DNA from 2 places in the Sporosarcina sp. NPDC096371 genome. Region 2 is predicted to be linked to the other one. Evidence: riboswitches for the same ligand, from Rfam matches in the RefSeq annotation. Region 2 holds a riboswitch; the other holds the start of a gene.
The links. A riboswitch is a leader RNA that binds a small molecule or an ion and turns the genes downstream of it on or off. The one in region 2 is predicted to bind S-adenosylmethionine.
Positions count from the first base shown of each region.

Region 1: another riboswitch for S-adenosylmethionine. It lies ahead of metH (methionine synthase); the one in region 2 lies ahead of metA (homoserine O-acetyltransferase MetA).

Region 1 covers NZ_JBIWFE010000004.1:214,838-221,119, forward strand. Annotated here, with positions in the region: gene ACIQ0H_RS12635 (CtsR family transcriptional regulator) at 1-30, opposite strand, end outside; gene ACIQ0H_RS12640 (hypothetical protein) at 223-1,905, opposite strand; gene bioB (biotin synthase BioB) at 2,397-3,383, opposite strand; gene ACIQ0H_RS12650 (biotin transporter BioY) at 3,385-3,975, opposite strand; gene ACIQ0H_RS12655 (histidine kinase) at 4,111-4,293, opposite strand; SAM riboswitch class I at 4,471-4,578, shown strand; gene metH (methionine synthase) at 4,676-6,282, shown strand, end outside.
Region 2 covers NZ_JBIWFE010000003.1:194,345-200,626, forward strand. Annotated here, with positions in the region: gene ACIQ0H_RS09640 (cupin domain-containing protein) at 1-328, shown strand, start outside; gene ACIQ0H_RS09645 (NUDIX hydrolase) at 459-953, shown strand; gene ACIQ0H_RS09650 (PP2C family serine/threonine-protein phosphatase) at 1,084-1,881, shown strand; gene ACIQ0H_RS09655 (hypothetical protein) at 1,966-2,145, opposite strand; SAM riboswitch class I at 2,467-2,574, shown strand; gene metA (homoserine O-acetyltransferase MetA) at 2,676-3,584, shown strand; gene ACIQ0H_RS09665 (hypothetical protein) at 3,645-4,361, shown strand; gene ACIQ0H_RS09670 (GNAT family N-acetyltransferase) at 4,461-5,030, shown strand; gene ACIQ0H_RS09675 (PepSY domain-containing protein) at 5,147-5,404, shown strand; gene ACIQ0H_RS09680 (DUF421 domain-containing protein) at 5,563-6,273, shown strand.

The DNA.
Region 1 (6,282 bases), on a different contig from region 2:
ACCTTCTATGATGTCAGAAATATTTCGCATGTCCTCACCTCTTTCATACCGGGTGATAAGCCGTTGACTTTGACTATCTTTGACTTAATTGTACATGACGTTCCGATTAATCCGCAATCGAAAAGCACTAAGATTCGTTTAGTATAGGCTTGAATCGCTATCATTTAGTCATAGAACAAAAAAACGGAGTACACAGGGAATTCCCCGGTACTCCGTTACGCATTATTTCATACTTGTATTCGTCAATTCCTTCACTGGTAAGAACAGTTCCCCTGTCTCTACATACGTAATCCTCAACTGATCGCCTTCTTGGATATAAATGGCGAGCGGCACTGTTTCAGACGACACGCTGAAGTTCCGTCCATCAGCCGCCAAAAATGAAACAAGTGTAAAGTCGCCAACGCGTTCCTTGAAAACACGTACGACCGTTACCGACGCTTGCGCCTCTTCAGCGCTTGAACTGCCATTGACAGAACTACCCCCGCGTTGAAGTGCCGTTTTATACAATTTTAACGCTTCATTCGGAGTATTTCCAAACACCGATATTTCTGGGTTCGCAGCAGAAACGATGAAGTAGTTTTGCAAGAATCCGTTCGAATCTAGCACCGGCGTCAACCAGCTTGCTTCCCCATAGAAGTTGTACAGTACCGGCATTTCACCAGACCATTTCTTTTCGATGAATTTCTTTTCAATAATCTGAAGAGCACCTTGCGAATCCATATACGACTCTTCTAAATTGCCCGTGTAATACGTTGCTTCGCCCGTCCGACCATCCGTCAAGGCATAGCCTAGCATCGAATCGACACCTTCTTTTGGACTTGTGAAATCGGTGAAATAATACATATGGCCATTCTCGTCAAAGATTGGACTCACCTTGGATTCGGTTCCTTCATCCGATGGTAATTTCACATCTTTTTTCCCGAATACTGAATTCCAGAATCCGTGAACGTAGTTACCAAAATAACTATTCTGTAAGCTAACTGCCTCAGGAGAAACAGCACCATCAATAAACGCAGGTATATCCACAAGCGCATATTGCTCCATATCACCCGTCGCCGGATCAACCACTACAACCCCTTGTACATAAAAACCGTCACGCGCTGTAATAAAGTTCCCATATGAACGGATATAATGTGGTTTTCCCTCGTCATCAATTTCCAGCTGAACGTCTCCGTAAAAAATCAGATTCGGCATTTCCATCCGTATATGACGCTCTACTTGCTTATGGAAATAAGACGATGGCGTATAATCCATTTCAGCCTTCACGAATTTCGGGTTATCTGCTGAGTCAGTTGCACTCATTGTGAAATAGCCCGGTGTCGTTTTCCCAGTCCACCACTTGAAAAGACCCGAGAATTCAACTGGTGCGATGTAGACAAACTCATCATTCACTTTTTGAATTTGCAAATTACCAAGTTCATAGTAACTCGTATTAGGTACTTGACCGAACGCTTTCTTCATCTTATTACGCGCAAACTTCGGCGGCACGCTTGCAGGTGTTTTCGTTTCATCAAACGCTGTGATTTCTACCTGCTGATCCATTTCGACTGCTTTGTATTTTTGATTCGCATTGAATAGTGGCGCGCAGAGGATATAAGCTCCGAACGCCAACGCTCCTAAAAATAGGACAATCTTCAGTTTGCGGTCTTTACTTCCTGCTACGACAGCCCCCAGCAAAGTGACCACCAGTAGCGGACCCCATAGAGACATCCAGTTACGGTCTATATTCGTTACATAATAAAAGACGAATACAATGACCGAGGTTACAACAACCGTGCTAGCCATGGCTGCAACCCTATTAAACGGCACTTTCGCTTTCGTCTCTTTATTGTCCACCACAAACGGGACAATGATTAAGCTACATACAATACCCGTAATGATTGAGAAGATAAGTAAATTGATCATCTTAAAACACTCTTTTCTATTGCACAGATTTTTTTACATACCTCTTATACGATTCAACCACGAAACCGTTTCACTTTTTTACGAATAAAACCAATATAAATTGAACTAAAGAATCTCACCAACAATGCTCGGCGCTTAAGGAAGGATTGAACTACATCCTTCCCCGGATGCCTCCCGCGATAAGCCTTCGCTGGAGATGAGGCGAAAATCATAAGTTCAACTTATAAAGACAAATAATTCTCTGCAAATATAAAAATGGACTTCCTCATAATATGTAGGAAGTCCATTTTTCATTCAGATAGAAACAGGTTCTTTTAATCAATTACGCCTCGGCGTAATTGCGTCCAAATTTTGAATTGCGTTTGCGCAATTCAAAATTTGTGACATCCGCCGGAGGCTCAACTTAATTCGGTAGGGGGTTGAACCCCACTGATTTTAAGGCATTTTAGCATTCATCCTACCACTTATAGAAGTGGCGGACTTCTGCTGAATTAAGTTAGTGGTTCAAGATCAACTTCAAACCCTAAGTCTTCCAGCATCTGACGATCACGGTTGCTTTCTTGTCCTGCCGTTGTTAAATAATCACCAATAAAAATCGAGTTTGCTGGGTATAATCCGAACGGTTGTAAGCTACGCAAGTTCACTTCTCGACCTCCGGAAATTCTAATTTCCTTCGTAGGATTCATGAATCTGAACAAGCACAACACTTTCAAGCAATAACGAGGTGTTAATTCATCCGTACCGCCGAGGGGCGTCCCATCCACCGCATGTAGAAAGTTAACGGGAATCGAATCAGCATCCATTGCATGTAAGCTGCGCGCCATTGAAACGACATCTTGTTTCGTTTCACGCATGCCTACGATGACACCTGAACATGGTGAGATACCCGACTGCTTCACAAGGTCGACCGTGTTGACGCGGTCCTCATATGTATGAGATGTCGTGATACTTTCATGATGTTCCGCTGACGTGTTGATGTTGTGATTGTAGCGGTCAACGCCTGCTTCTTTTAACCGTAATGCCTGTTCTGGCTTCAATAGTCCAAGGCAAGCACAAACAGTCATATGTTCATGTTTCGCCTTGATTTCCTTCACAGAATCGATCACAATTTCAAGCTCTCGGTTGAGTGGGCCCCTACCGCTCGCCACAATACAGTAGGTTCCTGCATTCAATTCCACCGCTCTTGCCGCCCCTGTCACGATTTCTTCTTTTTTCATCATGGCATACTTTTCAATTGGAGCTGTCGAAACGATTGACTGTGCGCAATACCCGCAGTTTTCGGGACATAAGCCAGATTTCGTATTCATGATCATATTGAGTTTCACTTTATTCCCATAGTAATGTTTCCGAATCGTATAAGCTCCGTGAAGGAGTGCTAGCAAATCCTCATCAGGACTGTTTAAAATGGCAAGTGCTTCGCCATCCGTCAATATATGTCCTTCGAGTACACGTTTTGCTAAAGCATCGTACTTCGTCATGTCAACGCCTCACTTTCAGCAACTTGTACATACGGTGTCCAAACATCCCTGCGAGTACTGACAATAATAGATCTTTCGGCAGTGGCGGTATCATCCATAACCACGCCACTTTGTACGTAAAAACATCCGGCGCCGCAGCCCACAGCTTATACGCGGCGTACATCCAATTCGTACCGATAACATAATTCACAACCATCGCAACGAGTGCCGCAATAATATAACCATGTAACTTATTATTTTTTTCAACAATCTTCCCCGCGATATACGCTGCAAAAATGAATGACACTATAAATCCAAATGTCGGGCTAATGATGGAGCCGAAACCTCCGCTGAATTTTGCAAAGACTGGTGCTCCAGCAAGTCCGATAAACATATAGACCGTCATCGCAATGGCACCTAACCGGCTCCCTAAAATAAGTCCTGCTAAGATAGCGAAAAACGTCTGCAATGTAATCGGCACACTACCAACGACCAGAAAAGGTGCAAAGGCCGTAATGTTTGCCCCAATCATCATCAGTGAAGCAAACATCCCACAATAGACAAGACTTAGTGCACTCATCCCACTTTTCGTTTTCACTGTAGCTGTTGTCATCGAATACCCTCCTTATGTTAACTCTAATAGAATAAAAGATAACTCATTATGTGTCAACTTAAATAACAAAGTAGTTAACCTATATATTTTGAAATAAAAAAATCACTAGCAACATTCGCTAGCGATTTCATTTCATTACTTTTTCTCTTCATCTTTTGGAAATAAAAAATAGGCAAGAAACCCACCAACAGCCATCGCACCTAACGTGATATAGATTCGTGACATGGGCGGCACGTCTTGATGACTCTTGTTTAGCATCATAATGCTAACCGTACCAACAATCATCATGATTGGAATAATATACATAAAAGCTCTCAACTTATTCACCTTCTGTTTGTCATTTCCCCCCATCTTACCATACATATTCTAGCATTCTACAAAGGACAGCTTGACGAAAGGCAATTATAACGTTATGATGATTTCAATTATTCAACCAATAATAAGAGATGTATTTCAATCCGTCTCCTCTATTAGTTAATTCAACTACATAATTTATTCTTATCAAGAGAAGCAGAGGGAACTGGCCCTATGAAGCTTCAGCAACCTGCCGAAAGGACTGGTGCTAATTCCAGTGGGGTCCATCTGTGATCCTGAAGATGAGAAGGGACAAATACGTATACTCGTAAAGCCTTCTTTCTATGAAGGCTTTTTTTATTTTTTCAGATTACTAAACCGATACGAAGAAAGAGAGTGATTAGTTATGTCAAAACATCCTATTGAAGAACAACTACAGAAAAGAATACTCATTATGGATGGTGCGATGGGGACCATGTTGCAAAATGCTAATCTGTCTCCTGAAGACTTCGGTGGCGAAGAATACGATGGTTGTAACGAATATTTAAACATCACAAGACCCGACGTCCTTAACCGGATTCACCGTGAATATTTAGATGCTGGTGCCGATATCATTTCAACAAATACCTTTGGAGGGACGCCGATCGTCCTCGATGACTACGATTTGGGCGATCAGGCACATGACATCAACTTCCGTGCAGCACAAATTGCTAAAGAATGTGCCGAAGACTTTTCCACATCTGATTGGCCTCGCTTTGTTGCCGGTGCAATGGGACCTACAACCAAAACATTATCCGTCACAGGCGGCGCTACGTTTGACGGTTTGACACATGACTTTTATGTACAAGCGAAGGCACTTATCGAAGGCGGTTGCGATTTGCTTTTGATGGAAACTAGCCAGGATATGCTGAATGTCAAAGCCGGAACACTAGGCATCAAACGCGCATTCGAAGAGACAGGACAGGAATTGCCCGTGATGATTTCCGGAACAATTGAACCAATGGGGACGACCCTTGCAGGGCAGAGTATCGAATCATTCTATATTTCAATCGAACATATCAAACCACTCTCAGTCGGCTTGAACTGTGCGACAGGACCGGAGTTCATGACGGATCACCTGCGCTCACTCTCAGAGTTGGCAACGAGTTATGTCAGTTGTTACCCAAATGCTGGACTACCGGACGAAGAAGGTCATTACCATGAATCACCTGAATCCCTTTCCAAAAAGTTAGAAGGGTTTGCAGACAAAGGCTGGTTGAACGTAGTAGGTGGATGTTGCGGAACAACGCCTGCACATATTCGCGCAATCCGTGAAGCCGTAGCCGATAAAAAACCACGACAAGGTCCAGAAAGCGTTCATGGGCATGCCGTGTCTGGTATAGAGCCACTATTATATGACGACTCCATGCGCCCTCTATTAATTGGCGAACGGACTAACGTTATCGGTTCCCGCAAATTCAAACAGCTTATCGTAGATGGCAAATTTGAAGAAGCATCAGAAATTGCACGCGCACAAGTAAAAGGCGGTGCACACGTCATTGATATTTGTCTGGCGAACCCGGATCGGGACGAGCTAGAAGATGTGACGAAATTCATGAAAGAAGTCGTCAAAAAAGTCAAAGTGCCTCTCGTCATTGATTCCACGGACGAAAAGGTCATTGAAGAAGCTTTGAAGTATTCACAAGGGAAAGTCATCATTAACTCCATCAACTTAGAAGACGGTGAAGATCGCTATGATGCTGTTTTACCACTCGTGAAAAAATTCGGTGCCGCTGTCGTTGTCGGAACCATCGACGAACCCGGAATGGCTGTCACACGCGAGCGTAAACTTGAAGTGGCCGAACGTTCCTATGACCTTCTCGTCGATAAATGGGGACTAGCACCGGAAGATATTATCTTCGATCCACTCGTCTTCCCTGTCGGTACAGGTGATGAACAATACATCGGTTCCGCTGTTGAAACGATTGAAGGGATTCGACTCATTAAAGAAAAAATGCCACGGGCGTTGACAAT
Region 2 (6,282 bases):
AATATCCGGAAGGAACATCACGAACTATGATTCGAATTTTATTATGAGAAAGCTATTGATGACTAAGGAACCGTCACATGTAGGAATCGTACATTTAGAAGAGGGCGGCATCATTGGTTACCATGATGCTGCTGTGCCGCAAATCCTTTTAATTATTGATGGAGAAGGCTGGGTTCGAACCGGCAATGAAGATAAAGTGAGAGTCACAACAGGGGATGCAGTAGTATGGGAAATCGGCGAAGGCCATGAAACGACGACTACCAAAGGGATGAAAGCAATTGTCGTAGAATCGCAAGGTTTGGACATACATTCGTTTGTGGAAAGATGAAGTTGTGCTATAGCGCAGAAAAACACTGCCTTCGTTATTCTTAACATCGAAAGAGGAGTTTTTTAATTCTATTGGTGAGTATGGACAATCGAAATAATAGTTCTATTAATTACTTATAAGGGGTCTTCATATGGGATATATACAAGAGTTAAGGGCACTGGTTGGTCAACGTCCGCTCATTATGCCGGGCGCTAATGTGATTGTGGTAGACAAAATGAATCGACTGCTGTTGCAATTAAGATCGGATAACAAGTGTTGGGGATTACCAGGAGGCGCTATGGAACCAGGAGAGACATTGGAAGAAGTAGCGAAGCGTGAGTTATACGAAGAAACTAATTTGGTCGCTAAAAATCTATCGTTGTTCAATGTCTATTCGGGTGAAGAATTTTATTATAAATATCCGCACGGTGATGAAGTGTACAATGTCATCACTACTTATATTTGTACTGAATATGACGGTGTCATGAAGAAGGATGAAAATGAAGTGCTGGATTTAAAGTTTGTTCATTATGATGAGCTACCAATTAAACTAAATCCTCCTGAAATGCCTATTATTACTGAATTTATTAATACATATTACAAGGAGAAAAATCTGAGTAGTGAAGGGCATGAGAGTCCTAAGTAATCCATGATTGTTTTATATCTATCGAGAGGAAAGAATGAGATGAAAGCGTATTATTTCATATTTGATAAACATGTCAAGCTAATCAAGACAGATGGGTTCCGTCGAATCAAATCCTATTTGGAAACCCATCATGAATGATTTCTCTTGGGTTGGAAGTGAAGAGGATTATATTGATAAGCGTGATGTTCGGTGGTTCAATCGAGTAACAGTGGGGCGTTTTGGCGGTAATTCTTCGGTGGGCCAAACAAAGAATGAGGATGGCTGCATTGTCTGGCAACATGAAGATTGGGAATTCGCGGTTATCCTTGATGCGCATAAAAGTGCCGAAAGTGCAGAACTTGTCATCCATACAATTGAACAATATAAAGTAGATCTGTTAAGGATCTTATCAATAAAGGGGCCTCCAAAGTTTAAACAATTGGAAGGTAAGCTACTTGACATTTTTCAATCTGATGAATTTTTGGCTGCATGTAGACATGTTACAGGAGAGACAGCTTGTCTTGTCGTTGTAAGGAAAGATAACTATATATGGTGGTTTTCCGTCGGAGACTGCCTGGTCTATTTATTGCATCCAGAACTAATTGCTCTCAACCAATTTCAACTGAATCAAAGACAGTTCTTCGAGTGGATTGGGCAAGTGAATACATTTGAAAAAACTGTTCCATGCTACTCATCTGGGACAAGGGAATTGAGAAAAGGGACAAATCTCATTTTCATGACAACAGATGGTTTGCTAGAATGTCCGGGTGAACCTTATGCGAATCCGCAAAATCTGGTCGAAGCGTTGAGTAAAGAAGCACTCGATGAAAGCATTTCACAGATGTTGATGGAGATTGAAAGTCAAAATGTATGGGATAGCACAACAATTATCTCCTGGCCTGTGGATGTAGAGAAGGAAGGGAGCATCCCGAGTGATTACAGGGGATGAAATAATACCCCACACAGCCTATTTCGCTGCGCGGGGTATCGTTTTTTTCATGGTAGGTTAGGCGCTATCAACGCAAAAAATGATTCACTTTCTTTTCCGCTCGTTTGGATTCATTCGCTCTCGCTTCGGTCTAAGACTGCTCAATTCCTCAAACTCGCGAGCAATCTCCTCTTGCATATCTCCCGGTTGAATCTTTTGCCTTTTCGGTGTTTGGGGTAACGAACGCGAATTGTTGGTGCTACCTTGTTTGTTGTCTCTTCCCATGAAAAAAACTCCTTTCCAACATGTAGTACCATGTTAATATGGCTCTGAAATGGTTGTTCTATTCGGAGATAGAAGCATGAAAAACATTGGAAATAGGACTAACAGGTTTGTTTGAAAAGAAATAATCATGACGGTGATCATGTCAAAATGGTGTTAACTTCTTGTATTGTCGAAAAGCGATTTTAAGTTGGGTGGAGAGTTTGCGCAAATGGTTGTAAGCTCCTCGCAGTTAGTTGGAAAATATAGCCGATATCGCCCTGAGAAAATAAAAAGACTGTTTACAATAAAAAGTTTAATAGTATAATGGAATCTAATTGAATATTCTTATCAAGAGAAGCTGAGGGAAATGGCCCGATGAAGCTTCAGCAACCTCTGACATTGTCAGAAAGGTGCTACCTCCATCAAGATTTTTTTCTTGAGAGATAAGAACTGTGAGCGTAACGCAAATCCTCCTTTCTTATCCTATAGAAAAGAGGGTTTTTTTATGCTTAAAATGCATACATAATATACTGAAAAGGGAGAGAAATCTTATGCCAATCAACATACCTGAAAGATTGCCGGCTGGGGAATTATTAAAAAAGGAAAAAATATTTGTCATGGATGAGAACCGTGCAACGTCTCAAGACATCCGACCATTGAATATTATTATTTTGAATTTAATGCCGGAAAAAGAGCGCACAGAATTGCAACTTCTGCGCTTATTGGGCAATACACCGTTGCAGGTCAATGTGACGTTTATGAATATGGCCACGCATGAATCGAAAAACGTTAGCAAGTCTCACTTAGACAATTTTTATACTACATTTGAACATATCAAACATCGACGTTTTGATGGCATGATCATTACGGGTGCGCCAATTGAGCATTTACAGTTTGAAGATGTGAATTATTGGGATGAAATGACACAGATTATGGACTGGACTAAAGAAAATGTGACGTCTGTTTTACATATTTGTTGGGGCGCACAGGCAGCATTGTATCACCATTATGGAATTGATAAATTTACCTTGCCGAAGAAATGCTCAGGAGTCTTTACTCATCGTCTATCAGACCCAACCATCGATTTGGCACGTGGGTTTAATGATGAATTTAGAGCGCCACATTCACGTTACACAGCTGTTTCTGTGGAAGAAATCGAAAATGATAAGCGTTTGCATCTACTGGCGAAGTCTGAGGATGCTGGTGCGTTCATCATCATTTCTAACGATGCTAAACACATTATGATTACGGGTCATTTTGAATATGACGCCACGACACTTGCGGAAGAGTATGCACGTGATATCCAAAAAGGTGTCGATATTGACATGCCAGAAAATTATTTTCCAAATAACGATCCAAACAAAGAACCATTAAATACATGGCGCTCCCATACTCACCTGCTCTTTTCCAACTGGTTGAATTATTACGTCTATCAAGAGACACCGTTTGAATGGGCATAACTGCTCAATGACCACCTTGTCGCAAGTTGCATAAGATAGTATGACGAGGAGGTTGGGCAAATGGGGTTGTTTATGAATAGTGATGAGCACCCAGATGTTTTTAAAAATGATGCAGCAATAGTAGCGCAAAATCAAGGCCATTCTAAAATAGATACGTTAGCGGAATGGATGCAGGAGCAACAGGAAGCGAATGCTTCACTTAATCGTCATATCAGCGACCTGGAAATGCTCCTCAAACAACAAACAAAGAACCAGTCGAATCAATTAAATAACGTTCGTAACCGTGTAAAAGAACTGCAAGACAATGATTCACGACATGGGCAATTTGAAAAAAATGTCTCAAAATCGTTGACGAAGCTGGATAAGAAACAGCAAGAACTCCATCAGATATTGGAGGATAAACATGCAGTAGACAAGGAATTCAAAATGCAAGTGGATACGATTAGCGAATCAACGAACAATATGGCGGTAAAAATGACTAGGCAGTTGGACCAACAACAACAATTAGCTAAATTAATTTTACGGCAAGAGAATGCCCAAAAAGATGTTATTAGCAGACTGGTCAATCAAGAAGGCGTGACGGAGAAAATGGGTAGGCAATTAGATCATCTCCGTAGCCTACTGTATGAACGCACCAATGTTTTAACCGAGAAATTAGAACACAGCTATACGATGACAGCCGCTTATCTAGCAAAACTATTGGCGAACGCAGAACAGCCTATGGCTCGCTTCTGGATGAATCCAAAGTCGGAAGAGAAACAAGAAAAAACTGATTGAAATGGTTATTAACTGCAAGAAAATGGTTGAAGCAACAAAGAAGCACTACGTACAGATCATGTACTTTGTGCTTCTTTGTTCATTCAAGCAATTATGGAAATGTATAAGAAAGGAATAGAGTATATGGATGAACAGCAATCTGAAAATCGAATTCAATTGAGGGAAATGGTGAAGGGTGATTGGCCCGATGTACATAAATATGCATCTATGGAAAGTGTCTGTAAATACCAACCGTGGGGGCCGAACACTGAAGAAGAGTCTTTAATGTTTATTGATGAAGTACTACAAGATGCAAAGAGACAACCACGTAGTCGTTTTGTCTTTGCAGTTTTTGAACAGGAGACAGCTACGATGATCGGCTCTGGAGAAATAACTATCAGGGATACGGTTAACCGTGAAGGAGAAATTGGATACATCTTTCACCCAGATTATTGGGGACGTGGTTATGCAACTGAAGTGGCTCTTTTACTCGTTAATTTTGGTTTTAACGATTTAAACCTTCATCGAATATACGCGACATGTGATCCGCGTAATAGTGCTTCTTCTAGGGTTTTAGAGAAAGTTGGAATGGTGATGGAAGGAAGACTCCGGGAAACTCTGCTTCTTAAAGACGGTTGGCGGGATTCATTCATCTACGGTATATTGGAGCATGAGTGGAAATGTAAGTAATTCATCGCCTCATCCTGTAGGATACTCACCGCCATTGTAGAATGAATTAGGCACATCTTACCCCCTTTTGAATAGAATGTGAAGGACTGCATAACTTTTGAATGGGAGTGAAATGGGTGACGCATCAAAATCGAGAAAGTCAAAATCAACATTGGGCAAACCATTGGCAAAATCCACAATATCGCAGGATTACAATCGATCAAGCTATGGCGATTGCATTGCAACGTGTGCCAGGACAGGTTATAAAAGCAGAACTGGATTACGACGATGGTATGTTGGTCTATGAGATTGATATTAGAACAGCAGAAGGCCATAAGTATGAAGTGAAAGTTGACGCAAATACAGGAGCCATTTTAAGAGTGAAACTTGACTAACCAAAAATATGATTGAGATGCCACGCCGGTAAGTGATACCGTTCGTGGCTTTTTCTTACTTGTTGACACCAAAGCATCTATTACCTCTTCAGTTTTATGTATAGGCGCTCTGTCTTAGGGGAATAATCTCAGAATGACAGGAGTGTGTGATCATGGGCATAAATGAATTACTGGATTTTCATGCATGGGAAACCCTATTTAGGACAACGGTTGCATTCATTGTTTTACTCATTCTTGCCAGATTTATGGGGAAGAAGCAGATTTCTCAGTTATCCTTCTTCCATTATGTAACAGGCATCACCATCGGTTCGATTGCAGCAGAAATTGCAGCTCAGCAAGAAACGGCATTTGTAGATGGGGTTATTGCCATGATCTGGTGGGCATTATTGACATTGCTAATGAGTTATATCGCGCTTAAGTCAAAGAAGGCACGAGTCATTCTAGACGACCAACCGACAATCATTATGTATGAAGGGAGACTCGTCGAGGAGGCAATGCGAAAATCACGACTCCATCTGAGCGATTTGAACATGATGTTACGTGAGCAGGGGATTTTTTCTATTAAAGAAGTTCAATATGCGATATTTGAGACGAATGGGAACTTAAGTGTATTGAAAAAAGCAGATCAGGAACCCGCGACAAAAAAAGATGTACATGCTCCTGCACCTGAACCTAAATATCTTCCATCTGAAATCATTGCTGACGGGAAGATTGTTAAAAAGAATTTGACAGAGTTGCATTTAACGGAAGAGTGGGTTTATGATCAGCTGAAAAAACAAGGGATCGGTAAGGTAGATCAAGTATTTTATGCGGAAATCCAAACGGATGGAAGTCTTCATGTTCATGAGAAGAGTGATAATCATAAATAAAGGGGAAGC